DNA from 4 places in the Extibacter sp. GGCC_0201 genome. Region 4 is predicted to be linked to each of the others. Evidence: predicted binding sites of a transcription regulator. Region 4 holds the regulator's gene; each other region holds the start of a gene.
What was found. The regulator Rex, encoded in region 4, represses fermentation and respiration genes when NADH is low (regulators of the CRP and FNR family bind a similar motif). The targets are predictions, from matches to a motif close to ATTGTTAANTANTTAACAAT.
Positions count from the first base shown of each region.

Region 1 (8,802 bases), on a different contig from region 4:
CGGTTCTACTATCCTTGAAGCGGCCCGGCTGGCAGGAATCAAGATTCCGACGCTGTGTTTCCTGAAGGAGATCAACGAAATCGGAGCCTGCCGGATGTGTATCGTAGAGGTAAAGGGAGCAAGAAACCTTGTTGCGGCGTGTGTACACCCGATCAATGAAGGGATGGAAGTATATACGAACACGCCTCAGCTCATTGCATCCAGAAGGAGGACGCTTCAGCTTCTGCTGTCCAACCATGACCAGCAGTGCCTGTCATGCGTACGAAGCGGTGACTGTGAGCTGCAGCAGCTGTGCAAGGAGTATGGCGTGGATGATGCCCACTATTACGAGGGTGAGACGACACACTATGAACTGGATGAAACTGCGGCCCATATGGTACGTGACAATAATAAATGTATCCTTTGCCGCCGCTGTGTTGCAACATGTGAGAAGACCCAGGGAATCGGTGTTATCGGCGCAAATAACCGTGGATTTGACACGATGATCGGCTCTGCCTTCGAGATGGGACTTGGAGATACGAGCTGCGTATCTTGCGGACAGTGTATCGCAGTCTGTCCTACCGGCGCGCTGTATGAGAAGGACTACACGCAGCAGATTCTGGATGCGATTGCCGACCCGGATAAATACGTGGTCGTGCAGACCGCTCCTTCTGTCCGCGCTGGACTTGGCGAAGAATTCGGCTACCCGATGGGGACGGATGTAGAAGGCAAGATGGCAGCAGCGTTAAGGAGAGTCGGTTTTGACAAGGTATTTGATACGGACTGGGCAGCCGACCTTACGATTATGGAAGAAGCCACGGAGCTTCTAGACAGGGTCAAGAACGGCGGAGTGCTGCCGCTTATCACCTCCTGTTCACCGGGATGGATCAAGTATTGCGAGCATTACTTCCCAGATATGACAGAACATCTGTCAAGCTGTAAGTCGCCGCAGCAGATGTTCGGCGCCATGCTGAAGACATACTTTGCTGAAAAAGAAGGCATCGATCCGAAGAAGATCGTATCTGTCAGCGTGATGCCATGTACGGCCAAGAAGTTCGAAATCGGGCGTGATGACCAGGATGCTGCCGGAGTTCCGGATGTGGATATCGCCATCACGACAAGGGAGCTGGCAAGGCTGATCAAACGCAGCGGCATTGAATTTACGATGCTGCCGGATGAGAAGTTCGACGACCCGATGGGAGAATCCACAGGTGCAGCCGTCATCTTCGGCGCTACCGGCGGTGTTATGGAAGCTGCGCTTCGTACGGCGGTTGAAGTCCTCACAGGCGAAGAGCTTGCGAACCTGGACTTCACGGATGTCCGTGGCACGGAAGGTGTAAAAGAGGCATCTTACAACGTGGCAGGCATGGATGTGAAAGTAGCTGTCGCATCCGGACTTGGCAACGCCAGGACACTTCTCGACAAGGTGAAGTCAGGTGAAGCGGATTATCACTTTATTGAAATCATGGGATGTCCGGGCGGATGTGTAAACGGAGGCGGACAGCCACAGGTATCCGGCGATGTGCGTAACTTCACGGATGTAAGAGGAATCCGAGCAAGTGTATTGTATAACAACGACGCGGCCAAACCAATCCGCAAGTCACATGAGAATCCGGCCATCAAGAAGCTTTATGAGGAATATCTTGGTGAACCAGGAAGCCATAAGGCACATGAGACATTACATACAAGCTATGTAAAACGTTCCGTCAATTAGCGGATATAAAAGTTCAGATTACAGAGGATGCCCTGCAGGCCGTGAGAGGCCGGGGCATCCTTTTTTCCAGACGGAAAGCAGATATATATGTGGAGATATTGACAAAGGGTCCAGGTATTGTATAATTAAGACGTGTTAAAAAAATAACAATACAAACGGAGGTACATGACATGGCACAGATTATTGGAAGTCCAAGCAGATATATTCAGGGAAAAGGGGAGCTGAAAAACCTCTGCACATATGCGTCCAACTATGGAAGCAGGTTATTCATCCTCACGAGCGTATCCGGAAGGAAACGAGTAGAGCCGTCTATACAGGCTGGAATGGACGGCACAGGAGTGGAGACCGTGTATGAATCCTTTAATAGAGAGTGCAGCATGAACGAAATCAACCGCGTTATGGAGGCGGCGAAGGAGGCAGAGTGCGATATGATTGCCGGTGTCGGGGGCGGAAAGATACATGACACGGCCAAGGCGGTCGCGCATTATATGGATAAAGCGGTTATCATCGTGCCGACCATTGCGTCTACCGACGCGCCTTGCAGTGCACTCTCGGTCATTTATTCGGACGAAGGTGTGTTTGACAAGTATCTGTTCCTTCCGGCCAGCCCTAACGCAGTACTTGTAGATACGGAAGTGGTAAGCAAAGCACCCACCAGACTTCTCGTGGCCGGAATGGGAGATGCCCTTGCAACATACTTCGAGGCAAGAGCGTGCAGTCAGTCGTCTGCGGTAAACTGCGTAGGAGGCAGGAGTACGCTGGCAGCGATGGCACTCGCCAGACTCTGTTATGAGACGCTTCTGGAGAATGGAGTCAGTGCCGCGCTGGCAGTGACGGAAAATGTATGTACGAAAGCAGTGGAACATGTCATTGAAGCGAACACATACTTATCCGGAATTGGGTTTGAAAGCGGCGGTCTTGCCGGGGCCCATGCCATACATAACGGTCTGACTGCAATAGAGGAGACCCATGCCATGTACCACGGGGAGAAAGTGGCGTTCGGCACACTCGTACAGCTCGTGCTTGAGAATGCGGACTCCAGGGAGATAGAGGATGTAGTTGACTTCTGCAACGCGGTCGGACTGCCGACGACGCTTGCACAGCTCGGAATCAAAGAAGTAAAGGCAGAGCAGATTATGGAAGTGGCAGAACTTGCCGCCGCAGAAGGAGACACACTCGGCAATATGCCATTTGCCGTGACGCCGGAAGATGTATATGCGGCAATTATGGCAGCCGATGCCATAGGCAGAAATTACGCACAATAACAGAGGTGAATCTGATGGATTACAAATATATTTTATTTGACCTGGATGGAACGGTCACAGATCCGGGTATCGGTATTACAAATTCCGTCATGCACGCTTTGAAAAAATTCGGCATAATAGAAGACGACAGAAGAGTGCTGTACAAATTTATCGGGCCTCCGCTATCGGAATCATTTCAGCAATTCTACCAATTCTCCGAGGAAGACGCCCTCCTTGGAATCGAGTATTACCGCGAATATTTCACGGAGAGAGGAATATTTGAGAATGTAGTGTATGAAGGCATGGAAGAGTTGCTGGCTGCTTTGGTGGAGCGCGGAATGGAGCTGATTATAGCGACGTCGAAGCCGGAGGCATTTGCCAGGCAGATACTGGAGCACTTCCGCCTGGACAGGTATTTTGCTTTTATCGCCGGGGCAACGATGGATGAGAAAAGGGTAAAGAAAGCGGAAGTGATTGCGTATGCTCTCAATAGCCGCGGCATTCGTGATTTGTCCAGAGTGCTCATGATAGGGGACAGGAAACACGATGTCATCGGCGCACACAAGACAGGTGTCGATGTCATGGGCGTGTTATATGGATACGGGAGCCGTGAAGAGCTTGAAGAAGCTGGTGCGGATTATATTGCAGAAAATGTTGGAGACATTAAAAAGTTTCTGTCCTGAATTGAAAGAAAACAGTGAAAACCCCGTAAAACCGAGGACGCAAACGCTAGTTGCGGCAGAACTACGCAAACGCAACATGAAATTGCTGGAGGTTTACACCATGCAATCGTATGATAAATCCATAAAAACTGAAGGAGGAATTCAAAATGGGTTTTGCGGAGAATTTACAATTTATGAGGTGGAAAAAAGGATATACGCAGGAACAGATAGCAGAGCAGCTTCAAGTGTCGAGGCAGTCGGTATCAAAGTGGGAGTCGGGAGGGAGCTTTCCTGAGATGGATAAGCTGCTCCAGTTGAGCGAACTGTTCCAGTGCAGCATGGATGTGCTCGTGCAGGGGGATGCAAGAGCTTCATATGTGGAAGAACATGAGGAATACGATAAGCATATGAATGAATACAGCAGGGCAGTCACATCAGGGGTGGGGCTCCTGCTGTTCGGAACGGCGGTGTATGAACTGTTGTCAGGGGTATATGTGGCAGAAAAGTTCTGCGATATGCTCTTTATGTTTTTTGTCGTAGCTGCCGTGCTTATATTTGTCGTCCAAGGTATGAAGCACAGCGCATTCACGAAAAAATACCCGGTCGTAGGAAACGTTTATACGGACAAAGAAACGGATGCGTTTCAAAAGCGGTACATAACCATGTGTGCGGCTGGAATTGGGCTTCTCTTTTGCGGATTCATCTTTGAGCTTGGCATGGACGGCGTAGCCTTGCCGCCCCGGTTCAATGAGGAGGCCGTGCATGGCGTGTTCATGCTCATCGTCACGGCAGCGGCTTCATTGCTCGTGTATGCAGGTATGCAGAAAAAGAAGTACAGCGTAAATGACTATAATGATGAAAATGTGCCGGGCAAAGACAAGAAGCTGATAGGCAGGATCTGCGGTACCATCATGATGGCTGCCGCTATCGTATTTCTGCTTGGAGGGTTTCTTGCCAATGCATGGAACGTATCATGGGTCGCGTTTCCGGTCGGAGGAATCTTGTGCGGCATCGTGAGCACGCTGCTGGTGAGGGAGAGGAAGTAGCTGTCTTATATCTTTTGGAGGATGGCGGCATAACTCAGAGTGCGGATGCCAAACGGCAGAGTGACAAGGGGGACATTGATTTCAATGTTCCTTCTTTCTTTGCATACGTTTTTTATGATTCGGATGAGCAGAGCTTTGCTGACTGTCACATCTACAGCTATTTGATATCTGAAGCCTTCTGTTATCAATTATGCGTCGGATTCTATATTAAATCGGTATAATAGATACCTGCCTGTTCTTTGTCAGGAAATGTCGAAAAAGCGGGGAATGTTGAAAATGTGGTATTGAGCGGGAAAAGAAAATAAGGTACAATAAAAAAAGATGTAGAAAACAAAGTAAGGAGAAAACTGGTATGGAAAGAAGAGTTGGTACTGTATCAAGGGGAATCCGCTGTCCCATCATTCGGGAAGGGGACGACCTTGCACATATTATAGTAGAGAACGTTCTGGGCGCCGCGGAAAGCGAAGGCTTCGCCGTGCACGACAGAGACGTGGTCGCGGTTACAGAGTCTGTCGTTGCGAGAGCGCACGGCAACTACGCTTCTGTAGACGCAATTGCGCAGGATGTAGAAAATAAGCTTGGAGGCGGTACGGTAGGAGTCATCTTTCCGATACTGTCCAGGAACCGTTTTTCCATCTGTCTGAAAGGGATTGCCCGCGGGGCCAAAAAAATTGTGCTTATGCTCAGCTATCCAAGCGATGAGGTTGGTAATGAGCTCGTATCACTGGACCAGCTTGACAAGGCGGGTATCAATCCATATAGCGACGTACTTGATGTAAAGCGCTACAGGGAGCTGTTCGGAGAGAACATCCATCCCTTTACCGGGGTGGATTATGTCCGTTACTACAGTGACCTGATAAAGAGCGAAGGGGCGGAGGCCGAGGTTATATTTGCAAACCATCCAAAAGAGATTCTCGCATATACGAAGAAAGTATTGAACTGCGATATCCACAGCAGGGAGAGGACGAAGAGAATCCTGAAAGAAAATGGCGCGGAAGTTGTGTGCGGCATGGATGATATCCTGACGGCTCCGGTGGATGGAAGCGGTTGTAATGAAGATTATGGGCTGCTCGGATCCAATAAATCTACGGAAGAGGCGGTAAAGCTCTTTCCGAGGACGGGCAGATGTATGGAACTTGTTCTGGATATACAGAAGCAGATTCTTGATAAGACAGGAAAGCATGTAGAAGTCATGGTATATGGAGACGGGGCTTTCAAAGACCCTGTCGGAAAGATATGGGAGCTGGCAGATCCGTGCGTATCTGTCGCCAATACTGAGGGGCTGGAAGGGACACCGAACGAAGTGAAGCTCAAATATCTGGCGGACAATGATTTCAAGGATTTGTCCGGGCAGGCGCTGAAGGATGCCATATCAGAGCGGATTAAGGAGAAGAAGGAGGACCTGGTCGGAGACATGGCGGCACAGGGTACGACGCCGAGACGGCTGACGGACCTGATTGGCTCGCTGTGCGACCTGACAAGCGGTTCAGGAGATAAGGGGACACCGGTAATCCTCGTTCAGGGATATTTTGACAACTATACGTCATAGCCCCTGAAGGATATGAGGTTTTAGTACAAGAAAAGGTAGGGGAGAAGCCGGATGAAAAGATTAGCTGTCGTTCTATGCATACTGATGATGTGTCTGTCTCTTGCAGCCTGCGGTAAAGACTCCGAAGAAGGCGGAACGGGTACAACCGGACATAATTCCTCAGAGGGAAAAGGGAATGATTCTGAGGTAGAAGTAAAAGAGGAAAAGGAAACAGAAGATAAAGATGCAAAAGCCGAAAAAGCCGACAATTCTGTCATATCCGGAACGTCCTGGACAGCGCGTGACGGTTCTTGGATGACATTTGCTGATGAGGAGAATTACGCATGGTATCAGGACAGGACTGTCACGGATGATAATTATTACGCCGGTACATATGAATTCTATATAGGAGAAGGCGCCCTGAAGTATCTGACCGTAGATCTGAAAGATTACGGCGTCACGGAGGCGGAGATGCAGCGCGTATTTGACAGCAATGAAGAGTATTCTCTGGATAATCTGGTATGCATGACGGCGAGGAACCGTTCTTTTATGCTGGACGGTGCGGAGCAGCTTAAAGAGGAGAAGGAAATATCTTATTATGGGTTCATGCTCCAGGATGGCGGCTACCTGGATATCGCCAATATGACGACAGGAACCTATTATGGTTTTACAAAAGAATAGAAAGCAAAAGGCTACAATAATGATGAATGTGAGAGAAGGAGACATAAGATGAGACAGGATATGATTGTGATTCTGGATATGGGAAGTACGGAGAATACCGTGCTGGCGCGGGCAATCCGAGACCTTGGCGTGTACAGCGAGATTCATCCGCATGACATTACGATGGAGGAGCTTGCCAGGCTTGAGAATGTGAAAGGTATCATATTGAACGGTGGCGAGAACCGTATCGTAGACGGACAGCCGGTGGAAGTAAGGCCGGAACTGTATCACTGCGGCTGCCCGGTGATGGCGGCAGACCATCCGACTGCGAAGTGTGAACAGAAGCTCGACGCGCTGCCGGACGAAGAGACGTTGAAAGAATTTGTCTTTGGAAAGTGCAAAGCAGAGGCGAACTGGAACATGAAGAACTTTATCGAAGACCAGGTTGAGCTGATCCGCCGCCAGGTCGGGGATAAGAAGGTTCTGCTCGCGCTGTCAGGCGGCGTCGATTCTTCCGTCGTGGCTGCGATGCTGCTGAAAGCTATCGGCAATCAGCTCACCTGTGTTCATGTAAACCACGGACTGATGCGCAAACATGAATCCGAAGACGTCGTGGAAGTGTTCAAGAACCAGCTTCATGCCAATCTCATATACGTAGACGCGACAGAAAGATTCCTCGGCAAGCTGGACGGCGTAGCCGACCCGGAGCAGAAGCGGAAAATCATAGGCGGTGAATTTATCCGGGTCTTTGAAGAGGAGGCGAGGAAACTGGACGGCATCGAATTCCTCGGCCAGGGCACTATCTATCCCGATATCATCGAGAGCGGCACGAAGACTGCCAAGATGGTCAAATCACATCACAACGTAGGCGGACTGCCGGAGGACCTGCAGTTTGAACTTGTAGAGCCTCTGAAGCAGCTTTTCAAAGACGAAGTCCGTGCCTGCGGCATCGAGCTTGGCCTGCCTGCGGACATGGTATACCGTCAGCCGTTCCCCGGCCCCGGTCTTGGCGTTCGCTGTCTCGGCGCGATTACGAGGGACAGGCTGGAGGCAGTGCGGGAATCTGACGCTATTCTCCGTGAGGAATTTGCCGCAGCCGGCCTGGATGAAAAGGTATGGCAGTATTTTACCGTAGTGCCTGACTTCAAGTCTGTCGGCATGAAGAACCATGAGCGGAGCTTCGACTATATGGTAATCATCCGCGCCATCAATACGATAGACGCTATGACGGCTACAGTGGAGAAGGTGGACTGGGACGTGCTCGAGAAGATAACGGACAGGATACTGGCGGAAGTGGGGAATGTGAACAGGGTGTGCTATGATATGAGCCCGAAGCCGCCGGCGACGATAGAGTTCGAATAAGAAAAATGTTCGTAGAACCCGCATAAACAGGGCGTTTGAAGCGTTTTGTGACTCTATTTGATAACAAATTGATAACACTGGAAAAAATGCATTTACTCAAAAAATGCGTCAGTGGTTAGCAAGAGAAGATATTTTAAACCAACAAAAAAGGTCTTACCGAATTGAGTGAAATCAATTTGGTAAGACCTTTTTTGCGTTGGTAGGTTTATTCGCTGTCATTTTGTGTCTTGGCTTTCCGTTTGGCACGTAAGGCACCGAGGTTTTCCTTAGATTTTGCAGCGTCCATCTGAGGGTAGGTATAACGCCATTGGTCATATTCCTCTTTGGTAATCTCCCCGGCGTTCAGTTTAGCGGACTGCTCTTGCCATGACTGAAACATATCGAACATGGAAAGATAGGTAGTTCCCTTGCTTTTATCCAGCCGGAGGCAAGGCTCTCCGTCAATATTGTCGATGTGCAGACCATAGACGTCTTCTAAAGTAAAGAGTGTGTGCATGAGTCCCACATAGCTGTCAATATCAGGAACCGCCAGTGCCTTAGGCGATACCTCGAAGATTTCAGCCAGTGCGTTCAGATAATTTTCTTTTGGACTGCGGGAACCTTTTTC
Region 1 is NZ_JABFCH010000005.1:134,555-143,356, reverse strand. It holds gene HJV72_RS05180 (NADH-dependent [FeFe] hydrogenase, group A6) at 1-1,693, shown strand, start outside; gene HJV72_RS05175 (glycerol dehydrogenase) at 1,864-2,958, shown strand; gene HJV72_RS05170 (HAD family hydrolase) at 2,973-3,620, shown strand; gene HJV72_RS05165 (helix-turn-helix domain-containing protein) at 3,767-4,645, shown strand; gene HJV72_RS05160 (coenzyme F420-0:L-glutamate ligase) at 4,998-6,194, shown strand; gene HJV72_RS05155 (hypothetical protein) at 6,246-6,854, shown strand; gene guaA (glutamine-hydrolyzing GMP synthase) at 6,903-8,195, shown strand; gene HJV72_RS05145 (helix-turn-helix domain-containing protein) at 8,401-8,802, opposite strand, start outside.
Region 1: a site for Rex is predicted at 1,825-1,844, ahead of HJV72_RS05175 (glycerol dehydrogenase). Genes of this name have one in related genera too.

Region 2 (8,802 bases), on a different contig from region 4:
CATCGTTGATTCGCTTGTCGCCCCCTTAAGCGTAGTCAATGCCCTGGTTGTCGCCCTCTGCATGAAGAAGCAGAACGAGGTGATAACGACGCTTGAAACGCTGGAAGAGATATGGGACGAGTATCAGGTGTACAGCAAGGACGAGCTGAATATGGTAAAGAATAAAGTGGAACTGAATGGTTCGGAGGAGATGGGCAAGGGACAGCAATGAGCAAGGTATTGATAGCAGGCGGTGGTGCGGCAGGCATGTATGCAGGTATCGCGGCCGCGGAAAACGGGCATGAAGTCCACATATATGAGAAGAATGACAGGTCTGGAAAGAAGCTGTTCATCACGGGAAAGGGAAGATGCAACATTACGAATGCCTGTGATATGGACGGGCTGTTTGACGCGGTCGTAAGTAATTCCAAGTTCCTATACAGCAGCTTTTACGGCTGTACAAATCAAGATGTGATAGCATTTTTTGAGAGGATCGGCGTGAGGACGAAGGTGGAAAGAGGAGACAGGGTGTTTCCGGCCTCTGACCGTTCCTCTGACGTCATCCGCGGACTTGAGAGGGAACTGGCGCGGCTTGGGGCACACGTGCATCTCAGGACGGCGGTGAAGCATATAGAGGCGCAAGAAGGACATTTTAAAGAGATTGTGCTGGAAGACGGGACAAAAGCCGCAGGGGATGCCTGCATCGTCGCGACAGGCGGCCTGTCATACCAGTCTACCGGTTCGGACGGAGACGGATTCCGGTTTGCCAGAAGTCTTGCGCATACGGTATCAGAATGTATGCCGTCCCTCGTACCGATGGAGTGCAAAGAAGAATGGATAGGAGAGCTTCAGGGGCTTTCTCTGCGCAATGTAAGCGCATCCATTTATGACGGGAAGAAAAAGCTGTATGAAGACTTTGGGGAGATGCTGTTCACCCACTATGGAGTGAGCGGCCCGCTCATGCTTACGGCCAGCAGCTATGTGGGAAAGAAGCTTAAAGGCAGGGAACTGCAGCTTCAGATAGACCTGAAGCCGGCGCTGTCAAAGGAGCAGCTGGACCAGCGTGTGTGCAGAGACTTTGAAGAGAATCTGAACCGGCAGTTTAAAAATGCAGTCGGAAGATTATTTCCTGCAAAGCTTATTCCGGTAATGATAAGATTGAGCGGCATCGATCCTGACAAGAAGGTCAATGTAATCACGAAAGAAGAGCGTCTCAGATTCGTATCCCTCATAAAGCATCTGCCGGTCACGCTCACCGGGCTTCGTGACTATCGGGAAGCGGTCATCACGAAGGGGGGCGTCCGGACGAAAGAAATCGACCCGGGCACGATGGAATCGAAGCTTGTAAAGGGGCTTTATTTTGCCGGGGAGGTGCTGGATCTGGATGCGCTGACCGGCGGCTTTAATCTGCAGATTGCCTGGTCCACCGGCTATGCGGCGGGGAAAGGCATACCTGTTTAACTCCAGACCAGCTAGTGATGGCTGTGTGTGCCGTCCGACAGCCTTTTCATAATTTCCTGTATCTGAGTGATTTCATTCTGTTGTGCTTGTATGATGTTTTCTGCAAGCGTGGTCACCTTTTCGCTGTCCGTGTTACCTACGACAGCCTGTGCCATTTCTACCGCCATCTGATGGTGCATGATCATTCCTTCTGCGAACGCGGCTTCTACATTGGCAGAGGTACCGTGTGAGGAATGGGCAGAGTGGTGGGAAGAGAGCATCGTCTCATATGCTTCGAGATAAGCCTGTTCCTGCTCAGGATCCTCGGTCCCGTCTGTTTCCAATTCATCAATGTAGGACTGCATCTGCGCAATCTCTTCCTTCTGTATGCGGACGATATATTTGGCCAGCTCTTTCAGCTCCTTATCCGCGCCACCATACTCCAGGTAACTTTCAGACATCGATACGGCGGCCTCATGATGGGGAATCATCCCGTTCAGGAAGTCCAGGGCAGCGTTGCCGGACGGCTGCACATGCTCCATATCTTCCATCATTTTATCCATAAGGATGTCCTGATCTTCCAGATAGCTGGAGAGGGCCTGCTCTGCGGCCGGTCCCCGGGGGATGTCGTCGTTCGAGCGCGTGCTGCTGTCTCTGCCGAAAGCGGCCCAGACGATCAGCAGGATGATGATAAGTATAGCGATAATACCGCTTGTCCAGTAAATTGTCTTTTTATTCATAACCAACCTCCATATGATTAACATGCCCAAATATACCGCAAGTATGTAGAATAGGATGAAAGCCGTATACGAAAGGAACGGATCATGCGGCTATCCGTAAAAAATACTTGTCCATCGTAAGATAGTACGATATACTGAATGCATTGGGTCAGACATATCATATTTATAAGTAATCCGATGGATAGTATATAGGAAAGCCCATATAAAAATGGAAGTATGAACAGGCGAGGAGTTAAGATGGGATATAACATAGCGATTGACGGACCGGCAGGCGCCGGAAAGAGTACGATAGCCAAGCTGGTGGCGAAAAAGATGGGATATATCTACGTGGATACCGGCGCACTGTACCGGGGGCTGGCAGTACATTTTCTGGACAGAGGGATTGACCCTTCCAACAGGGAAAATATTATAGAAGCATGTGAAGACGCGGATGTGACCATCCGGTATGAAGAAGGGGTACAGCAGGTATATCTGAACGGGAAAAATATTACGTCCAGACTTCGTACGGAAGAAGCAGGCAATATGGCTTCCGTGAGCTCGGCCGTGCCGGAAGTGCGGACGAAGCTGCTTAAGCTGCAGCGTAATCTGGCGGCAGAGCAAGATGTTGTCATGGACGGAAGAGACATCGGGACATGTGTGCTGCCGGATGCGGATGTGAAGGTGTATCTTACGGCGAGTGTGGAGACGAGGGCGAAGCGGCGCTATGAGGAGCTGAAGGCGAAGGGCGTCGGCTGTGTGTACTCCGAGATAGCCGCGGACATAGAAGAGAGAGACAGGCGCGACATGACGCGCGAGACGGCACCGCTCAAACAGGCAGAAGATGCGGTTCTCGTCGACAGCTCGGACATGACGATACCGGAAGTTGTCGAGGCGATTATCCGACTGTGCCGTTAAGAGAAGAGGAAGGAACATATGAAAATAGAACTGGCGAAAACTGCAGGCTTCTGCTTTGGCGTAAAGCGGGCGGTGGAAACGGTGTATGAACAGATCCGGCTGCATAAAGGAGAGAAGATATATACGTATGGCCCCATCATCCACAACGAAGAAGTCATCAAAGATATGAGGCGGCATGGCGTGGAAGTGCTGGAGACGGAAGAAGAGCTGGACCGCATCGATGAGGGAATCATAATCATCCGGTCCCATGGCGTGCCGAAGTCGGTCTGCGACAGGCTTGACCAAAAAGGAATTGCCTATGTGGACGCGACCTGTCCCTTTGTGAAGAAGATCCATAATATAGTAACGGAAGAAAGCAGCAAAGGAGCGCACATCGTCATCATAGGAAACAGCGCGCACCCGGAGGTGGAAGGCATCAGAGGATGGGCGGGAGATAACGTCACGGTCATCGAAAATGCACAGGAAGCGGAAGACTTTATTATAGAAGAAAGAGAGTGCAGGATCTGCGTTGTGGCGCAGACGACATTTAATTACAATAAATTCAAAGATTTAGTTGAAATTATCGTAAAAAAGGGGTATGATATAATTGTTTTAAATACGATTTGCAATGCAACCAAGGAGCGCCAGGAAGAAGCGCGGGACATTGCAGACAGAGTAGAGGCGATGCTTGTCATCGGTGACAGGCGCAGTTCCAATACTCAGAAGCTATTTGAAATCTGCAGCGATGCATGTAAGGATACGTACTATATACAGACACTTGACGATTTGGATATGAATCAATTAAGGTCCGTGGAAACAGTAGGTATTACAGCAGGGGCATCCACGCCCAATAAAATAATTGAGGAGGTTCAAAATAATGTCGGAATTAACTTTTGAACAAATGTTAGACGAGTCTTTTAAGACAATCAGAAACGGTGAGGTAGTAGATGGTACGGTCATCGATGTGAAGCCGGATGAAATTATCTTGAATATAGGTTACAAGGCGGATGGCATCATAACAAGAAGCGAGTATACGAATGAACCGAACGTCGATCTTACTACTATGGTTTCTGTCGGCGATGAGATGACGGCCAAAGTCTTAAAGGTAAATGACGGTGAAGGTCAAGTGCTGCTGACATATAAGAGGCTGGCGGCCGAAAAAGGCAATGAAAGACTGAAAGAGGCTTATGAGAACAAAGAAGTTCTGAAAGCGCCTGTTGCACAGATTCTCGGCGGCGGCTTAAGTGTCGTAATTGAAGAGGCAAGAGTCTTTATCCCTGCGAGCCTTGTATCAGATACTTATGAGAAAGACTTAAGCAAATATCAGGATCAGGAGATTGAGTTTGTCATCAGTGAATTCAATCCGAGAAGAAACAGAGTCATCGGTGACAGGAGACAGCTTCTTGTCGCTGCGAGGGCAGAAAAGCAGAAAGAGCTGTTTGAGAAGCTTCAGATCGGCGATACGGTCGAAGGAACTGTTAAAAATGTGACAGACTTCGGGGCGTTTATCGATTTAGGCGGTGTTGACGGGCTTCTTCACATATCAGAGATGTCATGGGGACGCGTAGAGAATCCGAAGAGAGTATTCCAGGTGGGAGATACGGTCAAGGTATTGATTAAGGATATCAACGATACGAAGATTGCGCTGAGCCTTAAGTTCCCGGAGACAAACCCATGGGCCAATGCATCTGAGGATTATGCGGTCGGAACGAGTATTACAGGAAGAGTAGCCAGGATGACTGACTTTGGTGCGTTCGTAGAACTTGCGCCGGGCGTGGATGCACTGCTTCATGTATCACAGATATCCAGAGCGCACGTAGACAAACCGTCGGATGTACTGTCTGTCGGACAGGAGATTACAGCCAAAATCGTGGATTTGAACGAGGCGGAAAAGAAGATCAGCCTCAGCATGAAAGCGTTGGAACCGGACACGCCAGTACAGGAAAGTGTAGAAGAAGTTGTGGAAGATGCGCCAGAGACATACGAGGAGACGACTACTGAAGAATAATGCGGCATATGATCCATGTCGAAATAAGGAGATAGAGACTGTATAGTCTCTATCTTTTATATGTTAAAATTTCGACAAGATGTTCTTGGAAATATACAAAGAATTGCCTGTATTCACTGGATTAAGCGGGCATTTTCTTGTATAGTATATAAAGAGAAAATAGGAAGGAAGGAAAAAAGGGATGGCATTGTTAACATTTAAGGGTGGCGTACACCCGGATGACGGCAAAAGCCTGGCGAAAGATAAGGCAATTGTCGAAGTAAATCCGAAAGGTGATCTGGTTTATCCGGTTTCCCAACATATCGGAGCGCCTGCCAGTCCGATTGTCGAGGTGGGTGAACGTGTATTGAAAGGGCAGAAGATAGCGGAAGCCGGAGGATTTGTGTCCGCACCGGTCTATTCTTCTGTGTCCGGAACAGTCAAGGCGATAGAGCCGCATCTGAATCCGACAGGAGCAACGGTGAATTGTATCGTGGTTGAGAATGACGGCGAGTATGAAGAAGTTGTGTATAAGCCTGCAAAGCCTCTGGAAGAGATGGCAAAAGAAGACATATTAAACGCAATCGGAGAAGCAGGAGTCGTCGGAATGGGAGGTGCAGGATTCCCTACAAGAGTAAAGCTGTCGCCGAAGGAGCCGGACAAGATTGATTATATTATTGCAAACTGCGCGGAATGTGAGCCTTACATAACTGCGGACTACAGACGTATGATAGAAACCCCGGAGAAGATTGTCGGAGGCATGAAGATGGTCCTTAAGCTGTTTGATAACGCGAAGGGAATCTTCGGCGTGGAGGACAATAAGCCGGATTGCATAGAGAAGCTCAGGGAGCTGACTAAAGATGAGCCGAGGATGGAAGTGATGGCGCTGAAGACGAAGTACCCACAGGGAGGTGAGCGTCAGCTCATCTATGCGACGACAGGGAGAGCCATCAATTCAGCTATGCTCCCGGCAGACGCGGGATGCGTGGTGGATAATGTGGAGACGATGATCAACATCTATCAGGCAGTAGCCGAAGGCAGGCCGTCGATTGACCGTGTCGTAACCGTGAGCGGAGATGCTGTAAACGAGCCGGGCAATTTTAAAGTCCTGTTCGGTACGAACCAGGCTGAGCTTATTGAAGCGGCAGGCGGATTCAAGGAAGAGCCTGAGAAAGTGATATCAGGTGGACCTATGATGGGATTCTCGATGTTTACGCTGGATGTGCCGGTTACGAAGACGAATTCATCGATACTCTGCCTTACAAAGGATGAGGTTGCCAAGTATGAACCGACTGCATGCATCAACTGCGGCCGCTGCGTGGACGCCTGTCCAAGCAGGCTGATTCCTTCAAGGCTGGCTGATTATGCGGAGCATCACGATGAAGAGGCATTTACGAAACAGGAAGGGCTTGAGTGTATGGAATGCGGTTCATGCAGTTATGTATGTCCGGCAAAACGTCCGCTGAAGCAGTCCATTGGTTCTATGAGAAAAATTGCGATGGCTAACCGCAAGAAAAAATAAACTAGAAATGAGAGGAAGAGGTGAACTAACGTGGAGAACAATATAAAAATGTCATCTTCACCACACATACGTTCCAGAGTCACTTCAGCCAATATTATGCTGTGTGTGACAATCGCTCTGCTGCCTGCGTCAGCGTTCGGCGTATGGAACTTCGGGCTGCCTGCGTTTATCATGCTTTTGAGCACGACGGTGTCGGCAGTCTTGACAGAGTACATTTACGAAAAGTTAATGCACAGGAAAGTCACGGTCAATGACTTCAGTGCTGTCGTAACAGGGCTTCTGCTCGGGCTTAACATGCCTGCGTCTGCTCCGTGGTGGATGGGGGCGCTCGGAAGCGTGTTCGGTATCCTGGTAGTAAAGCAGCTCTTTGGAGGGCTCGGACAGAACTTCATGAACCCTGCACTTGGAGCAAGATGTTTCCTGCTGATATCCTTTACCGGGCAGATGACTACATACATCTATGACGGCGTGACGGGGCCGACACCGCTGGCGATGCTCAAAGACGGCCAGTCTGTCGATTCCATGAAGATGCTTGTCGGCACGATACCCGGGACGATAGGTGAGACTTCCGTGATTGCAATTATAATCGGGGCTATCTTCCTGATACTGATTGGAGCAATCGACCTTCGTATTCCTGGTACATATATTGTCACATTTGTAATCTTTATCGGCATATTCGGACAATTCAGCAATGCAAATGTCGGATTGTTTGATGTGCAGTACATTACTGCCCATCTGTGCGGCGGCGGCCTCATGCTCGGCGCATGGTTCATGGCGACCGATTATGTCACGTCACCAATCACCAAGAAAGGGCAGCTCGTATACGGCGCTCTGCTTGGAATACTGACCGGGCTGTTCCGTCTGTTCGGCGGCTCTGCAGAGGGTGTTTCTTACGCGATTATCATCAGTAACCTTTTTGTTCCGTTGATTGAGAAGGTTACTCTTCCAAAACCGTTCGGTAAAGGAGGAGAAAAATAATGAATAAAATTGTTAAAAATGCAATTATCCTTACATTGATTACTCTTGTCTCAGGAGTCGGCCTTGGTTTCGTATATGAAATCACAAAAGAGCCGATTGCCCAGGCTCAGGACGCTGCGAAAAAAGAGGCATGGCAGGAAGTGTTCCCGGAAGCGTCATCCAGCGACTTTGAGGAGATAGATGTGGATGCGAAAGCGGCCGAGAAGGCTATCAAAGATCTGGGCGTGAAGGCTGAGATTGATGAAGTCTGTGAGGTCAAGGGCGGAGAAGCCGGATATATCGTCACGGCGACGGACAAGGAAGGCTATGGCGGTGATATCAAGATAACGGTCGGCATCACCAGCGATGGGACAGTGAGCGGTATCTCGATCCTTTCTATCAGTGAGACCGCGGGACTTGGAATGAAAGCGACGGAGCCTGTATTCTATGAGCAGTATGAAGGAAAACAGACAGACAGATTCGTCGTGTCCAAGGATGGCGGTGACGGCGAGCCTATCGATGCATTGAGCGGAGCAACTATTACATCAAGAGCGGTAACCGGAGCTGTCAACGCTGCTCTCGGGTATTACCAGAATGCATTTTAAGGAGGTAGTGTGAGATGAATAAATGTACCGAAAGAGTGTTTAACGGTTTGGTCAAAGAAAATCCTACCTTCGTCCTGATGTTAGGTATGTGTCCAACCCTTGCGGTAACAACATCCGCAATAAACGGTGTAGGTATGGGCCTGTCTACGACAGTCGTACTTGTGCTTTCCAATATGTTGATAGCTATGCTGCGAAAGATTATTCCGGATTCTGTCAGAGTCCCGGCGTTTATCGTGGTCGTGGCGTCATTTGTAACTATCGTACAGTTCCTGCTTGAGGGCTTTGTTCCAAGCCTTTATGACGCGCTTGGCATCTATATACCTCTGATCGTAGTCAACTGTATCATCCTTGGCCGTGCAGAAAGCTACGCGTCCAAAAATCCGGTGCTTCCGTCTATTTTCGATGGAATAGGTATGGGGCTTGGATTCACGGTAGGGCTTGCCGCAATCGGCGTCGTCCGTGAAATCATCGGATCCGGCAAAGCGTTCGGATTCCAGCTGATTCCGCTGGCCGACAGCGCTACCGGCAAAGCAGGTTATGTACCGGTTACGATATTTATCCTTGCACCGGGCGCTTTCCTTGTGCTTGCAGGGCTGACTGCTCTCCAGAACAAAATTAAGCGGAACGCGGCGAAGAAGGGCAGGAAAGAAGTTGAAGCGGCAACTTGTGGAGAAGGCTGCGCATCATGTACGAACGGTG
Region 2 is NZ_JABFCH010000003.1:84,665-93,466, reverse strand. It holds gene HJV72_RS02995 (MurR/RpiR family transcriptional regulator) at 1-211, shown strand, start outside; gene HJV72_RS02990 (NAD(P)/FAD-dependent oxidoreductase) at 208-1,440, shown strand; gene HJV72_RS02985 (DUF305 domain-containing protein) at 1,452-2,159, opposite strand; gene cmk ((d)CMP kinase) at 2,397-3,053, shown strand; gene ispH (4-hydroxy-3-methylbut-2-enyl diphosphate reductase) at 3,072-3,929, shown strand; gene rpsA (30S ribosomal protein S1) at 3,910-5,040, shown strand; gene rsxC (electron transport complex subunit RsxC) at 5,222-6,541, shown strand; gene HJV72_RS02960 (RnfABCDGE type electron transport complex subunit D) at 6,590-7,519, shown strand; gene HJV72_RS02955 (RnfABCDGE type electron transport complex subunit G) at 7,519-8,103, shown strand; gene rsxE (electron transport complex subunit RsxE) at 8,118-8,802, shown strand, end outside.
Region 2: a site for Rex is predicted at 5,100-5,119, ahead of rsxC (electron transport complex subunit RsxC). Genes of this name have one in related genera too.

Region 3 (8,802 bases), on a different contig from region 4:
CTGACCTGAAGACGTGCAAGGCATATATCAGCGTCCTTGGAGATGAAGAGGCTCAGAAGGAGACGATAAAAGGGCTGCAGAGCGCAGAGGGATATATACGCAGGGAACTGGCGAGGACTCTCAACATGCGCAATACTCCTGAGATAAGATTTATCCTTGACCAGTCGATAGAGTATGGAGTAAACATGTCGAAGAAGATTGATGAAGTGACAAAAACAACAGTAAAGGATGAGACAGATGCTGAATAAGTTATTGGCTCAGGCAGATTCTATCGCAATCGGCGGTCACGTACGGCCTGACGGAGATTGTGTAGGCTCCTGTATGGGGCTTTACCAGTATATCCGGGAAATATATGTGGATAAAGAGGTGGATGTATATCTGGAGGACATCCCTGATGTACACAAGTTTATAGAGGCGACAAAGGATATCCGGCATGAGATTGTGGACAAAAAGGTATATGACCTTTTCATCTGCCTCGACTGCGGGGATGAGGACAGGCTTGGCTTTTCACTGCCTTTGTTCCAATCCGCCAAAAGGACGTTCTGCGTAGACCATCATGTGAGCAACCGTGAATTTGCAGATGTAAATTATATATACCCCGATGCCAGCTCCACATCAGAGCTGATATATAATCTTATCGACAAAGACAGGATATCTAAGCAGGTAGCGGAGGCGCTCTACCTTGGCATCGTGCATGATACGGGAGTGTTCCAGTATTCCTGCGCATCGCCGGCCACCTTCGAGGCTGCCGCGGATCTTCTGAGGAAAGGGATCGACGGCCCGAAGATTATTGAAGATACGTTTTATGAAAAGACGTATGCCCAGAACCAGGTGCTTGGCCGTGCGCTTCTTGAGAGCATCCTGCTCTTAGAAGGCCGGTGTATCGCGTCATATATTACAAAACAGCAGATGGAGTTCTATGGCGTGGATGCCAAAGACCTGGACGGCATCGTGAGTCAGCTGAGGGTTACGAAAGGGGTAGAGACGGCTCTGTTCATGTATGAGCTGGAGCCGAATGTCTGCAAGGTCAGCCTCCGCTCCAAAGACACGGTCGATGTGAGCAGAATTGCCCAGTATTTTGGAGGGGGCGGCCATAAGAAGGCAGCCGGCTTCAGCATGGCAGGTACACCCCATGACGTGATGAACAACGTGATAAGACAGATTGCGCTGCAACTGTAGAGGCACAGCAATGGAGGGGTCAGTAAATATATGATACACGGAGTAATCAATGTGTATAAGGAGAAAGGCTTCACTTCACACGACGTAGTAGCCAGACTAAGAGGAATCCTGAAACAAAAGAAGATAGGACATACAGGAACGCTTGATCCGGATGCGGAGGGCGTTCTTCCCGTGTGCCTTGGCAAGGCAACCCGCCTCTGCGATATGCTCACGGATAATGACAAGACATATGAAGCGGTGCTGCTGCTTGGGATGGAAACAGACACACAGGATACTTCCGGCGATATCGTAAGGAAACGGAGTACGTCACATCTGACAGAGGAAGCGGTACAGGAGGCTGTTCTTAGATTTACCGGTGAATATGCACAGATACCACCTATGTATTCAGCAGTGAAAATAGGTGGAAGGAAGCTGTACGAACTGGCAAGAGAAGGGAAGGTTGTAGAACGGAAGGCGAGGAAGGTCCGTATCCATCATATCAGCATTCTTGATATGCAGCTACCGAGGGTAAAGATGGAGATACGCTGTTCAAAAGGAACGTACATCCGTACCCTCTGCCATGATATCGGGCAGAGCCTTGGCTGCGGAGGCTGTATGGAACAGCTGACCCGTACGCAGGTGGGACGTTTCCAGATAGATGGCAGCATCCGCCTGTCCGAAGTGGAGAAGATGAAGGATGACGGAACACTTTCCGATGCCATCGTGCCGGTGGACGAGATGTTTTCAGATTACAGGAAGGTCGTGGCCGATCAGGAACAGGAACCTCTTGCATACAATGGAAATGCATTTCCGGGCAGACAGGCATCAAAGAAGGCAGATTGTTTTGAGGACGGCGAGAATGTCAGGGTCTATGACAGGGAGGGACATTTTATTGGCGTCTATGAATACCGGATGGCAGAAGATAAGTTCAAAGTAAAAAAGATGTTTTTTGACAGAAACAGTAGATAGAGGAAAAGCTATGCAGTATATAAAAGGTCTGGAAGCATATCATGCGGACGGCCGCAGTGCGGTGACGCTTGGAAAGTTCGACGGGCTGCACCTGGGGCATAAGAAGCTGATAGATATGGTGAAAGAATATGGAAGACAGGACGATATAAAAAGCATCGTATGTGCCTTCGACATGAGTGTTTTATATAAGAAGAAGGGAATCGGACTGGAAGTCCTGATGACAAAGGACGAGAGAAGAAGCCGCCTGGATGGAGAAGTAGACGTTCTGGTAGACTGCCCGTTTACAGAAGCGTTCAGCCAGATGGAGGCGGAGGCATTCATTGAAAAGGTAATCCAGAAGAGATTCCGCGCCGCTTATGTGGTCGTGGGAACGGATTTTCACTTCGGACACAAAAAGCGCGGGGATATCCACATGCTCCAGGCATATGCCCGGAAATACGATTATGAGCTCATCGTCGTTGAGAAGGAACGGCGGGAAGGACATGTCATAAGCAGCACGTATATAAGACAGCTGTTAAAAAAGGGGAATATGCCGATTGCACGGGAACTGCTCGGATATCCTTACGGACTGCAGGGTGTTGTAGAACATGGCAGGAAGCTTGGACGGACACTGGGATTTCCTACGTTCAATGTCGCTCCCGCTGTAGGAAAGGCCATGCCGCCAAACGGCGTATATCTGAACCGGGTACAGGTGGACGGAACCTGGTACGAGGGCATAGCCAATATCGGCATTAAGCCGACCGTCTCTGATGAGAACCGTATGCTCGTAGAAAGCTATCTCTTTGACTATTCCGGTGATGCGTACGGCAAAGAAGTGAAGATCGAACTGCTTGAGTTCTGCAGGCCGGAGCAGAAATTTGCAGATGTGGAAGAGATGAAGGAATGCGTGGTCCGGGATATTGCCTTTGGAAGAAGGTATTTTGGGATAACGGCCGTGGATTAGTTTAGAGGAGAATACAAATGAGTATAACAACGTTTTTCTTACTGCTTGGGGGGCTTGGACTGTTCCTCTTCGGAATGAAGCTCATGAGCGAGGGTCTTGAGAAAGCAGCGGGAGCTAAGATGAGAGGAATCCTGGAATTCTTTACGAAGAACAGGCTTGTCGGGATGCTGGTCGGCATTCTGTTTACGGCAGTCGTACAATCGTCCAGCGCGACGACGGTCATGGTAGTAAGCTTCGTCAATTCGGGACTTATGAACCTGCTTCAGGCTTCAGGAGTCATCCTTGGCGCCAACATCGGTACGACGGTCACAGGACAGCTGATTGCCTTCAACCTGTCCGACATCGCTCCGCTGTTTGTCATCATCGGCGTCATCATGGTGATGTTCTGCAAGAAGCTGAATATAAAGCGGGCAGGAGAAGTGATACTGGGATTTGGTATCCTTTTTATGGGGCTGAGCATCATGGGAGATGCCATGTCTTCCCTGCGGGAATCCCCTCACATCGTAGAACTGTTGAAATCGCTCAGGAACCCGTTCGCTGCGATTCTGACAGGCTTTGTCATCACGGCGATCCTGCAGAGCTCTTCGGCCACGGTAGGTATCGTCATCCTGATGGCATCCCAGGGGCTGCTGGCTTTTGCCATCTGTCCGTTCCTCATTCTCGGATGCAACATCGGTTCCTGCGTATCTGCTCTCATAGCCAGCCTTGGAGGGAAGAAAGATGCCAAGCGTGCCGCCATGATACATTTCCTGTTCAATGTCGTCGGCTCGGCTTTCATACTTATCGTTCTGCTCATCGGCATCACGCCGATTACAGATGGGCTGCTTAAGCTCTCTGGAGGGAACGCGGCCCGCGCCGTAGCCAATGCCCATACTTTAATCAAGATATGTGAAGTGATCCTTCTGTTCCCGTTCATGAACTGGATTGTAAAAGCTACATATAAGATCGTGCCGGGGAAAGACGTGTCGTCGGAGGATGGATTTGAACTACAGTTTATCGGAGAAGGGTCTATCGTGTCACCGGCGACTGCCGTCGTTGACGGGATACGTGAAATAGAGCATATGGGCAAGATTGCAATCGCCAATCTCAAGACAGGTATGGACGCCCTCTGTTCCCTGAACGAGGAAGAAATCAATACGGTATATGGCAGGGAAAAATATATTGATTTCCTGAACAAGAAGATTACGGATTATCTCGTGCGCGTCAATGAGATAGAACTGCCCCTTGCAGATGCCAAGCTCATCGGGGGCCTGTTCCATGTGGTGAACGATATCGAACGCATCGGGGACCATGCAGAGAATTTCGTCGATTCCGCAAGGATGCGTATCGCCGACGGAGTGGAATTCAGCGATAAGGCGAAAAAGCAGCTCCACGACATGACTGCCATGGTCGTAGAGATTCTGGAATATTCGCTGGATATGTTTACGAACCGCAACCAGGAGCACATGCAGGAGATACTGGATCTGGAAGATGAGATTGACGACAGGGAGAAGAAGCTGCAACGCTCCCACGTAAAGCGGCTGACGAAGAATAAATGTACGCCGGAGGCGGGCATGATATTTTCTGATACGATATCCGGGCTGGAACGTGTGGCGGACCATGCCACCAATATCGCGTTTGCGATCCTGGAGCCAGAAGATAATGAGGAGGATGACGAAGAAGATTAAAGCCATGTGAGAAAATACGGCTTTACTTCCATGTCTCTCTATGGTATACTACATGGGTATGAACAGCCGGTGTTCGGTAATTGGATGACTCCAGCCATTGCTTAATGCCAGGCGGTGCAATATAGAATATAGGAGGAAGAACAAATGGTTTCTAAAGAGCAGAAAGAACAGATTATTGCCGAATATGGCAGAGGTGAGGGAGACACAGGCTCTCCGGAAGTACAGATTGCCATCCTGACGGCAAGAATCAATGATCTTACAGATCATTTTAAAGCAAATCCTAAGGACCACCATTCAAGAAGAGGGCTTCTTAAGATGGTAGGGCAGAGAAGAGGTCTGCTTGCTTACTTGAAGAACAAAGATATCACAAGATACCGTTCTTTGATTGAGAGACTTGGATTGAGAAAATAACCGGGTTTCGATGAAGTGCTGTTTACAGGGCGCTCTCCGTGAGGAGGGCGCCTTTATTTGATTCTTATTCGCCTCAGGAGCTGACAGATTCCAGCACGGAGATATACAGCATGACGAGAGCAGAAGAGAGCAGAAGGCCGCCCACGATATCTGTAAGCCAGTGGACGCCGGATAAGAGCCGTCCGACTACCGTCACCACGATAATGAGGACACTCCATATATCCAGCAGGATGAGCAGCAGCCTTTTTCCACACAACAGATGCCGGTACTGCACCATCGCCGTCGCCATGATGCAGACGGCTGCCATCGTATGGGAGGACGGGTAAGACGGCTCCAGATTTTGAGACAGAATGACAGGCCTGTAATTGACAACTACTAACTCGAACAATATATAGATAGCGATGACCAGAATGTAAAATACGCCGAGAAGCAAAAGCCCTGGGTCTACCTTTTTGATGCTTCTTCTTTTGACGAGCTGGTACAGACCAAGGAACGAAAATCCAAGAGCAGCAGCGATTACGGCGACACCGAGCCAGTCGGTGATGTCGTACCAGAGCATATTGATACCTGTAAGCTCTGACACATATAGGTTGACGGTGGCGAAGCCCACACGGGTGTGCTGCGGGCCCACTGGCCTGACATCCACTACTCTCACAAGGACGGTAAAGATTGCGAACGTCAGTAAGAGGATGGATGCCATGGTAAGATGAATTTTTGTCTTTTTTCTTTTCATGATAGACTTGTCTCCTTTGCATGCTTTTGTAGTATTACAGCTGCCGAGCGGCTGTATCTTCATTATGGACACACATGCCGTGACGGACAAGAAACGGGCCGTCACATCAAAGAAGGGCCCCGACACGTTCCGTGTCAGGGCTTTTCCGGCACCTGTCTTACCAACAGGAAGACCTTTGAAGCAAAGAAGAAAAACAAGAGTACCGTCACGTAGGGTTCCCTAGCCGCAGCAAAAAGGCAGACGGCCAGTCCGCCCAACACGGCAGAACATCGGCATACGATACCGGCTGCGGCCTCTTTCTCCAGGCGGGTGAGCAGAAGCTCAGCGCTCCCCAGTATGATAAAGGCCAGAAATACGGACCAGTATATCAGGAGATTATACTTCGTCTGACCAGTGTAAGACATCAGGTCCACTGCGTAGATATGGGAACCACGTGGCTGTCCATACAACGGCAGAACGATAAAGGCCACTGCTGCGGCGTCAATGATTCCAAAGAGATACCGGTACATTTTTCGGAAGCCGGAACGGTTTTCCGACTCGGCAATCGTTATGAGCTCATCACTCGATAGAAGTTCATCGATAGAGACGGAAAAGACCCGGGAAATACATTTCAGAGATTCGATATTCGGCCAGCCTTTCCCGCTTTCCCATTTTGACACTGCCGTCCTTGACACATACAGCTTTATTGCAAGCTGTTCCTGTGTCATATTATTCTGTTTTCTGAGCTGCTGCAGCTTTTCGTTAAATTCCATTCGCGACCTCCATAGACTTGCCTGACAGATATTCAGATTTACTTCATCTATTATGCCTGTCCGGGCAGAGAATATCAACTGCATATTTTGTTAAATAAATAACAAAATTCTATTGCAATTTATACAATTATTCAATATAATAAGCTCAGATTGATAAAAAATTAACCAATAGAGGAGGATGACATGTTAGAACAACATTATTATGACAAGGCGGATGAAGTGATTGCCTCACACGGCTCAGGCCATGCGTCGCTCATTCCTATTATCCAGGATATACAGAGCGAATACCGTTATCTGCCTCCGGAACTTTTGAGCTATGTGGCGGATAAGCTCGGCATTACAGAGGCGAAAGCCTACAGCGTGGCGACATTCTACGAGAATTTCTCATTCGAGCCAAAGGGAAAATATGTCATTAAAGTATGTGACGGGACGGCCTGTCACGTCAGAAAATCTATCCCGATTCTTGAGCGGCTCTACAGTGAGCTTGGGCTGTCCAAAGAGAAAGTGACAACGGACGACATGCTGTTTACGCTGGAGACCGTATCCTGTCTTGGAGCCTGTGGGCTGGCGCCGGTGCTGACGGTAAATGACAAGGTATATCCGGCCATGACGCCGGATGCGGCTGCGGAATTGATTCATGAATTGAGAGGAGCGTAAAGATGCAGAAGATAGAAAATGTAGAGAAGCTGCAACAAGTCAGGGAGACTGCGAAGACGGCCATCGCACAGAGCAAGTGCAGGATACTGATTTGTGCAGGTACCGGATGCCTGGCCGGCGGTTCCGGTGAAATATATGACAAGATGTGCAGCCTTGCGCGGGAATGCCCGGACGTGGAGGTCGAGTTCGGACCTGAGATAGCCCATGGAGAGAACGGCATAGGCATCAAAAAGAGCGGCTGCCACGGATTCTGCGAGATGGGTCCGCTCATGCGGATCGAGCCGATGGGGATACTGTATACGAAAGTGTCTGTGGACGACTGCGAAGCGATTTTTGAAAGGACCATAAGGAACGGTGATGTCATCCGGCATCTGCTCTATAAACAAGACGGCATAGAGTACCAGCGGCAGGAAGAGATACCGTTCTATAAGAGGCAGACAAGGCTCGTCCTGGAACACTGCGGACATATCGACGCGGAGCACATCGAAGAATACATAGCACACGGAGGATACGAGGCGCTCGGCAAGGTCCTCTTCGACATGAGGCCGGAAGAAGTGGTGCAGGAGATACTTGACTCTAACTTAAGAGGGAGGGGAGGCGGCGGCTTCCAGACCGGATATAAGTGGAGCCAGGTGGCCAGACAGAAGGAGAAGACGAGGTATGTCGTCTGTAACGGCGATGAGGGGGATCCTGGCGCGTTCATGGACAGAAGCATCATGGAAGGCGACCCGCACAAGATGATAGAGGGTATGATGATTGCGGCATACGCGGTAGGCGCACAGGAAGGATATATCTATGTGCGGGCGGAGTACCCGCTTGCGATCAGCCGACTGAAGCTTGCCATCAGGCAGGCAGAAGAGCGGGGGCTGCTCGGGGAAGACATCCTTGGCTCCGGCTTCTCTTTCCGGCTCCATATCAACCGGGGTGCGGGTGCATTCGTGTGCGGCGAGGGAAGCGCCCTTACGGCCTCAATCGAGGGCAGCCGGGGCATGCCGAGGGTAAAGCCTCCCCGCACGGTGGAACAGGGGCTGTTTGCCAAGCCGACCGTACTGAACAATGTGGAGACCTTTGCCAATGTACCTATGATCATAAGCAGAGGGGCGGACTGGTACAAGACGATCGGACCAAAGAACAGTCCAGGAACGAAGGCATTTGCCCTGACAGGAAGCGTAAAGAATACGGGCCTTATCGAAGTACCGATGGGAACGACGCTGCGTGAGGTCATCTTTGATATCGGTGGCGGCATCAAAGGTGACGGGGGCTTCAAGGCAGTGCAGATAGGCGGTCCTTCCGGCGGCTGTCTGATTACGCAGCATCTTGATGTCAATCTGGATTTTGACTCGCTGAAGAAGATGGGAGCCATGATAGGTTCCGGAGGCCTTGTCGTCATGGATGATCACACATGCATGGTAGAGGTCGCACGCTTCTTCATGAACTTTACCCAGAACGAAAGCTGCGGCAAATGCGTACCGTGCCGGGAGGGCACGAAGCGGATGCTGGAAATACTGGAAC
Region 3 is NZ_JABFCH010000001.1:131,649-140,450, forward strand. It holds gene rbfA (30S ribosome-binding factor RbfA) at 1-248, shown strand, start outside; gene HJV72_RS00610 (DHH family phosphoesterase) at 238-1,179, shown strand; gene truB (tRNA pseudouridine(55) synthase TruB) at 1,210-2,127, shown strand; gene HJV72_RS00620 (bifunctional riboflavin kinase/FAD synthetase) at 2,138-3,070, shown strand; gene HJV72_RS00625 (Na/Pi cotransporter family protein) at 3,088-4,737, shown strand; gene rpsO (30S ribosomal protein S15) at 4,882-5,148, shown strand; gene HJV72_RS00635 (phosphatase PAP2 family protein) at 5,222-5,881, opposite strand; gene HJV72_RS00640 (helix-turn-helix domain-containing protein) at 6,016-6,633, opposite strand; gene HJV72_RS00645 (complex I 24 kDa subunit family protein) at 6,817-7,290, shown strand; gene nuoF (NADH-quinone oxidoreductase subunit NuoF) at 7,293-8,802, shown strand, end outside.
Region 3: a site for Rex is predicted at 6,720-6,739, ahead of HJV72_RS00645 (complex I 24 kDa subunit family protein). Genes of this name have one in related genera too.

Region 4 (5,409 bases):
TTTCCAAGGTCACATACGAATTCATAGTTGAATCTTCCGGAAAGCCTGCTCAAGGCTTCTACCGGAAGCTTCTCATCACCGTCATTTCCTACCAGTGTCACTTTGTCTGCATACTTCACATCATCTATCTCCGTCACATCAACCATGAACTGGTCCATGCATATGCGGCCGAGAATAGGTGCCTTCTTCCCATGAATCAGGACATATCCCTTATTGGAGAGGCTTCTTGGATATCCGTCTCCATACCCTACCGGTATCGTTGCTATCCTAGTCTTCCTGTCTGTAATATATGTGCCGCCGTAGCTCACCGGGGTACCTGCCTCTACCCACTTCACGTGTGCCACATGGCTGATAAGCTCCATGGCCGGTTTCAGCGGGACATTTTCCTTGTGTACTTCCTCAGACGGATACAGGCCATAGGTAGAGATGCCGGCACGGACCAGATCCATGTTCGCCTCCGGCACATCGATGATTCCCGCACTGTTCGAACAGTGGTAATACTGGAATGTTACCCCTCTTTGTGCAAGGGTCTCTTTCATCCATACGTAGTTTTTAATCTGTTTTTCGGTAAAAGACTTATCTATCTCATCTGCTTTCGCAAAATGTGTGTACATTCCTTCCAAAGCCAGGTTCGGCATCTTGCTTATACGCTCGATTATTTCCGCCGTCTCTTCTTCAATCATAAATCCAAGTCTTGACATCCCTGTATCCAGCTTAATATGAATATATGCCTGTTTTCCCATTTTGACCGCAAGTTCAGATACCTCACGGGCCATTTCTTCCGTATACAATGTCATGCGGATGTCGTGTTTTATCATTTCCTCCCGTTGATCCGGAAAGATGCAGCCCAGTACGAGCAATGGCTTTTCAATTCCTGCGCGGCGCAGTACTAAAGCTTCGTCAAGCGTCGCGACCGCGAATCCCCACATATACTCTTTCGGAGAGAGCATTTTTGCTATCTGCACCGCTCCGTGTCCATAGCCGTCCGTCTTCACGACACCGAGCATCTTAACCCCTTCTCTGACATTTCGTCTCATCATCTCTATATTATATTCCACCGCATCCAGGTCTATCCTGGCACACACTCTGTTATATGCTTTCATCTATCTGTCCTCCTGTTCTTTCATTGCCCGGCCGGCATACTCGATCAGATCAGATGCCATGACGCTGTAGCATCCTTTATCCAGACATGCAAGTTCCCCTGCCCGGCCGTGCAGATACGTTCCAAGCTCCGCTGCTTCTCTGAGTCCCAGCCCCTGTGACAGCAGGCCTGCTATCACACCTGCGAGCACATCGCCGGAGCCTGCCTTCGCCATGGATGCATTGCCTGACAGGTTCACGTACGGCTGCCTGCCCGCCGACATGGTGACTGTCCGTGCGTCTTTCAGCACGCAGGTGACGCTGTACTCTTCTGCAAAGTCCCGCAGAATCTGCATTCTCTGTGATCTGAGCTCCGGGATGTCCTTCCCTGTCATACGGGACATTTCTTTCATATGCGGCGTAAAGATAAAGTTCTCATGGCGCAGCCGGTCAAGATATTTCTTGTGGTCTGCAATCAGATTCAGCCCGTCTGCATCTATCACGCATGGCACTTCTACATTTTCCATCACTGTCCTGAGTATCTTCCTCGACTTGTCACTCGTCCCGATTCCAGAACCTACGCTCACTACATCTGCCCGGTTCAGCAGCTTGAGCAGTTCGACTTCATCGTAAAAGTCATATGTCTTGATAACCGCTTCCGGCAGAAGCGTCTGCAGTATGACGCGGTTATCCTCCGACGTATATATCTGTACCAGTCCGGCTCCCACTGTATAGGCCGCCTTGGCGTTCAGGAAAGCGGCCCCGGACATGCCCTTGCTCCCTGCGATGATCAGCACCTTCCCATATGTCCCCTTGTTGGAATCGGCCCTGCGCTTAGGAAGGAGGCGCTTGTAATCGCTTTCTTCATATGTAAAGGCCGTACCGCTCTCTTTTTTGACCTCTGATGCATCTATACCGATATCTGCAGTCACTACTTGCCCCGCGTATTCCTTTCCCGGATATAATTCAAGTCCAAGCTTCCTCTCCTGGAACGTCACTGTAGCGTCGGCCCTAAAAGCCGTCCCCATGACAGAGCCGTTGTCCGCACACACGCCGGACGGAATGTCTACCGCCAGCCGGTATCCCTCTGAGCGGTTCATGGCTTCAACAAGTTCCCTGTACCTCCCTTCGAGAGTACGGTTTAGTCCGACGCCAAACAATGCGTCCACGATGATGCTGTACCGGCCTTCTGCATAATCTGTGGCAATCTCAGTTCCCGTCTGCCGCAGACGCTTTATCTGTTCCTTCGTCTCCCGGGAACACTGTCCTTCGTCCCCTGCGAGGACAGCTGTGACCGTATGCCCTTTTTCCGTAAGCATCCTTGCGATAGCAAAGCCGTCTCCTCCGTTATTGCCGGTTCCGCATACGACACATGCCTCCGACAGGTCCAACCTGCTGTCTTCCATGTAGGCCACGCATGCCGCCGCGGCACGTTCCATCAGATCTGATGGAGGAATCTGAAGCTGCTCAATCGTATATTGATCTGCGCGCTTCATCTGGGATGCATTCAGCAGATATTTCATACCTCTCACCTCCTGTTATTTTGCCGGTCTTTTCTAGCCTGCGAAAAGTTCCGGTATATAAAAGAACGTGTAAAGACAAGCCTGTTCTGCACATGCCCATCATTACACGTTTTTATACTTCTTTATTTTTTATCGCTATGTTCTTCGTTATAACGGCCTATGTTATAGGAGAGCCTCATAAGACTCTCGATAAGGTGAACATTTTCGACGATAATATGGTCCGGCAGGTTCAGATCCGTATGTGCAAAATTCCAGATTGCCCTTACCCCATTATCTACCAGGAGATTCGCGACTTCAATCGCCTTGTCTTTCGGGATGGTCAATACGGCAATCTCGACATTGTTATTCTGGACAAAATCTTTCAGCTCATCCATCATACGAATCGGCACGCCTCTGATTGATACTCCGTTTAACCTGGGATTCACATCAAAGATTCCTTTTAAGATAAAGCCCCGTTTTTCGAATGCAGCGTAATTCGCAAGCGCCTGTCCCAGATTACCGGCTCCGATGATGACGATATTGTGATTTTCTTCCAGGCCGAGAATCTTGCCGATTTCTGTATATAGATACTTTACATTATAGCCATATCCCTGTTGTCCGAACCCGCCAAAATTGTTGAGGTCCTGACGAATCTGGGATGCTGTAACTTTCATTCTCTTGCTCAAATCATTGGATGATATTCTTTCAACTCCGTTTTCCAGCAGTTCCCCCAAATATCTGTAATATCTTGGCAGCCTCCGAATCACTGCCTGAGAGATTTCTCTTTCTTCCACTAGCCCACTCACCTTCCTGTTACGTTCTAAAAAATATTATATAGAATTGTCACTTCAAAGTCAAACTTTTAGTTGTATTTTGTCCTATTTTCGATATAATGAATGTTAGCAGAGCCTGCTTTTAAAGCAATGCAGGACGATGCAGGAGGACGTTATGATACTAGCATGCCATGGAATGAATAAAGCATTTGGAGAAGATGTCATCGTAAAAGACGCTTCTTTTCATATAGAGGACTATGAAAAAGCCGCCCTCGTGGGACCGAACGGCGCAGGGAAATCCACCATACTGAAGATGATAGTGGGGGAACTTCCGGCGGATTCCGGGGACGTCATCCTCACGAAAGGCAGGACGATCGGCTATCTCGCGCAGCATCAGGATATGTCGGGCGGCAGCACTATCTACGAAGAAGTAAAGACAGCCAAGGCGGACGTCATAGAGACGGAACGCCAGATACGCGCGATAGAGCTGGAATTGAAGCATCTCGAAGGAGATGCTTTAAAAGCGCGCCTGGATACATATAACCGTCTCACCGCCGTCTTCGAGCGCGCCAACGGCTATGCCTACGAAAGCGAGATAACCGGGGTCCTCAAAGGGCTTGGATTTGACGAGACGGATTTTGCAAAAAAGGTCGACACACTATCCGGAGGGCAGAAAACGAGGGTTTCTCTTGGCAAGCTCCTGCTGACGAAGCCCGACATCCTTCTTCTGGATGAGCCTACCAATCATCTTGACCTCAATTCCATCGCGTGGCTGGAAACATATCTTTTAAACTACCAGGGTGCGGTACTCATCGTCTCCCATGACCGGTATTTCCTGAACAGGGTCGTCACGAAGGTCCTTGAGATTGAACTGGGGACGTTGTCCGTCTTCCTTGGCAATTACAGCCAGTATGCCGAAAAGAAGAAGATGATTCGTGACGCGAAGCTGAAAGAGTACCTGAACCAGCAGCAGGAAATCAAGCACCAGGAGGCGGTCATCGAGAAGCTGCGCTCTTTCAACCGGGAAAAATCCATCAAACGGGCAGAAAGCAGGGAAAAGATGCTTGCCAAGATGCAGCCGGCGGAAAAGCCTCAGGAGGCCGTCACAGAGATACATCTTTCCCTCGAGCCTTCCTGCGTGAGCGGAAATGACGTGCTGAGCGTTGAGCATCTGAGCAAATCTTTCCCTCCCCAGCACCTTTTTTCCGACATAAGCTTTGATATCAAGCGCGGGGAGCATGTCGCTGTCATAGGTGATAATGGTACAGGCAAGACGACGCTGCTTAAGATACTTAACAACGTAATTGGCGCGGACAGCGGAACCTTTACGCTTGGAACGAATGTACAGATTGGCTATTATGACCAGGAGCACCATGTGCTTCATATGGAGAAGACCATTTTTGCTGAGATCTCCGACGATTATCCGAAACTCACCAATACGCAGATACGCAATATGCTGGCAGCATTCCTGTTCACAGGTGACGACGTGTTCAAGCTGATCGGCGACCTGAGCGGCGGTGAGAGGGGGCGCGTATCGCTTGCCAAGCTCATGCTCTCGGAAGCGAATTTCCTCATCCTTGACGAGCCGACCAACCATCTGGACATCACTTCCAAGGAAATCCTGGAAAAGGCTCTGAACGATTACACCGGCACTGTGCTGTATGTGTCACACGACCGTTACTTCATCAACGAGACTGCCACCAGGATTCTGGATCTGGTCAACCAGACTTTCGTCAACTATATAGGCAATTATGATTATTATCTGGAGAAGAAAGAGGAACTGACCGCGGTATATGCAAGAACCGGGCAGTCGGATGATCCATCGGCAGCACCGGAAGAGGTGTCCGAATCTAAACTGAGCTGGCAGGAGCAGAAAGAAGCCCAGGCAAAAGAGCGCAAACGCCAGAATGACCTCAAGAAGACCGAGGAACGCATCAGCAGTCTGGAAGGACGGGACGCCGAGATAGACACGCTCATGACACAAGAAGAGGTATACACCAATTCGGTACGCTGCCAGGAACTGGCAGCAGAAAAAGCTTCCATTCAGACAGAAC
Region 4 is NZ_JABFCH010000019.1:132-5,540, reverse strand. It holds gene alr (alanine racemase) at 1-1,103, opposite strand, end outside; gene HJV72_RS12860 (NAD(P)H-hydrate dehydratase) at 1,104-2,603, opposite strand; gene HJV72_RS12855 (redox-sensing transcriptional repressor Rex) at 2,726-3,376, opposite strand; gene HJV72_RS12850 (ABC-F family ATP-binding cassette domain-containing protein) at 3,531-5,409, shown strand, end outside.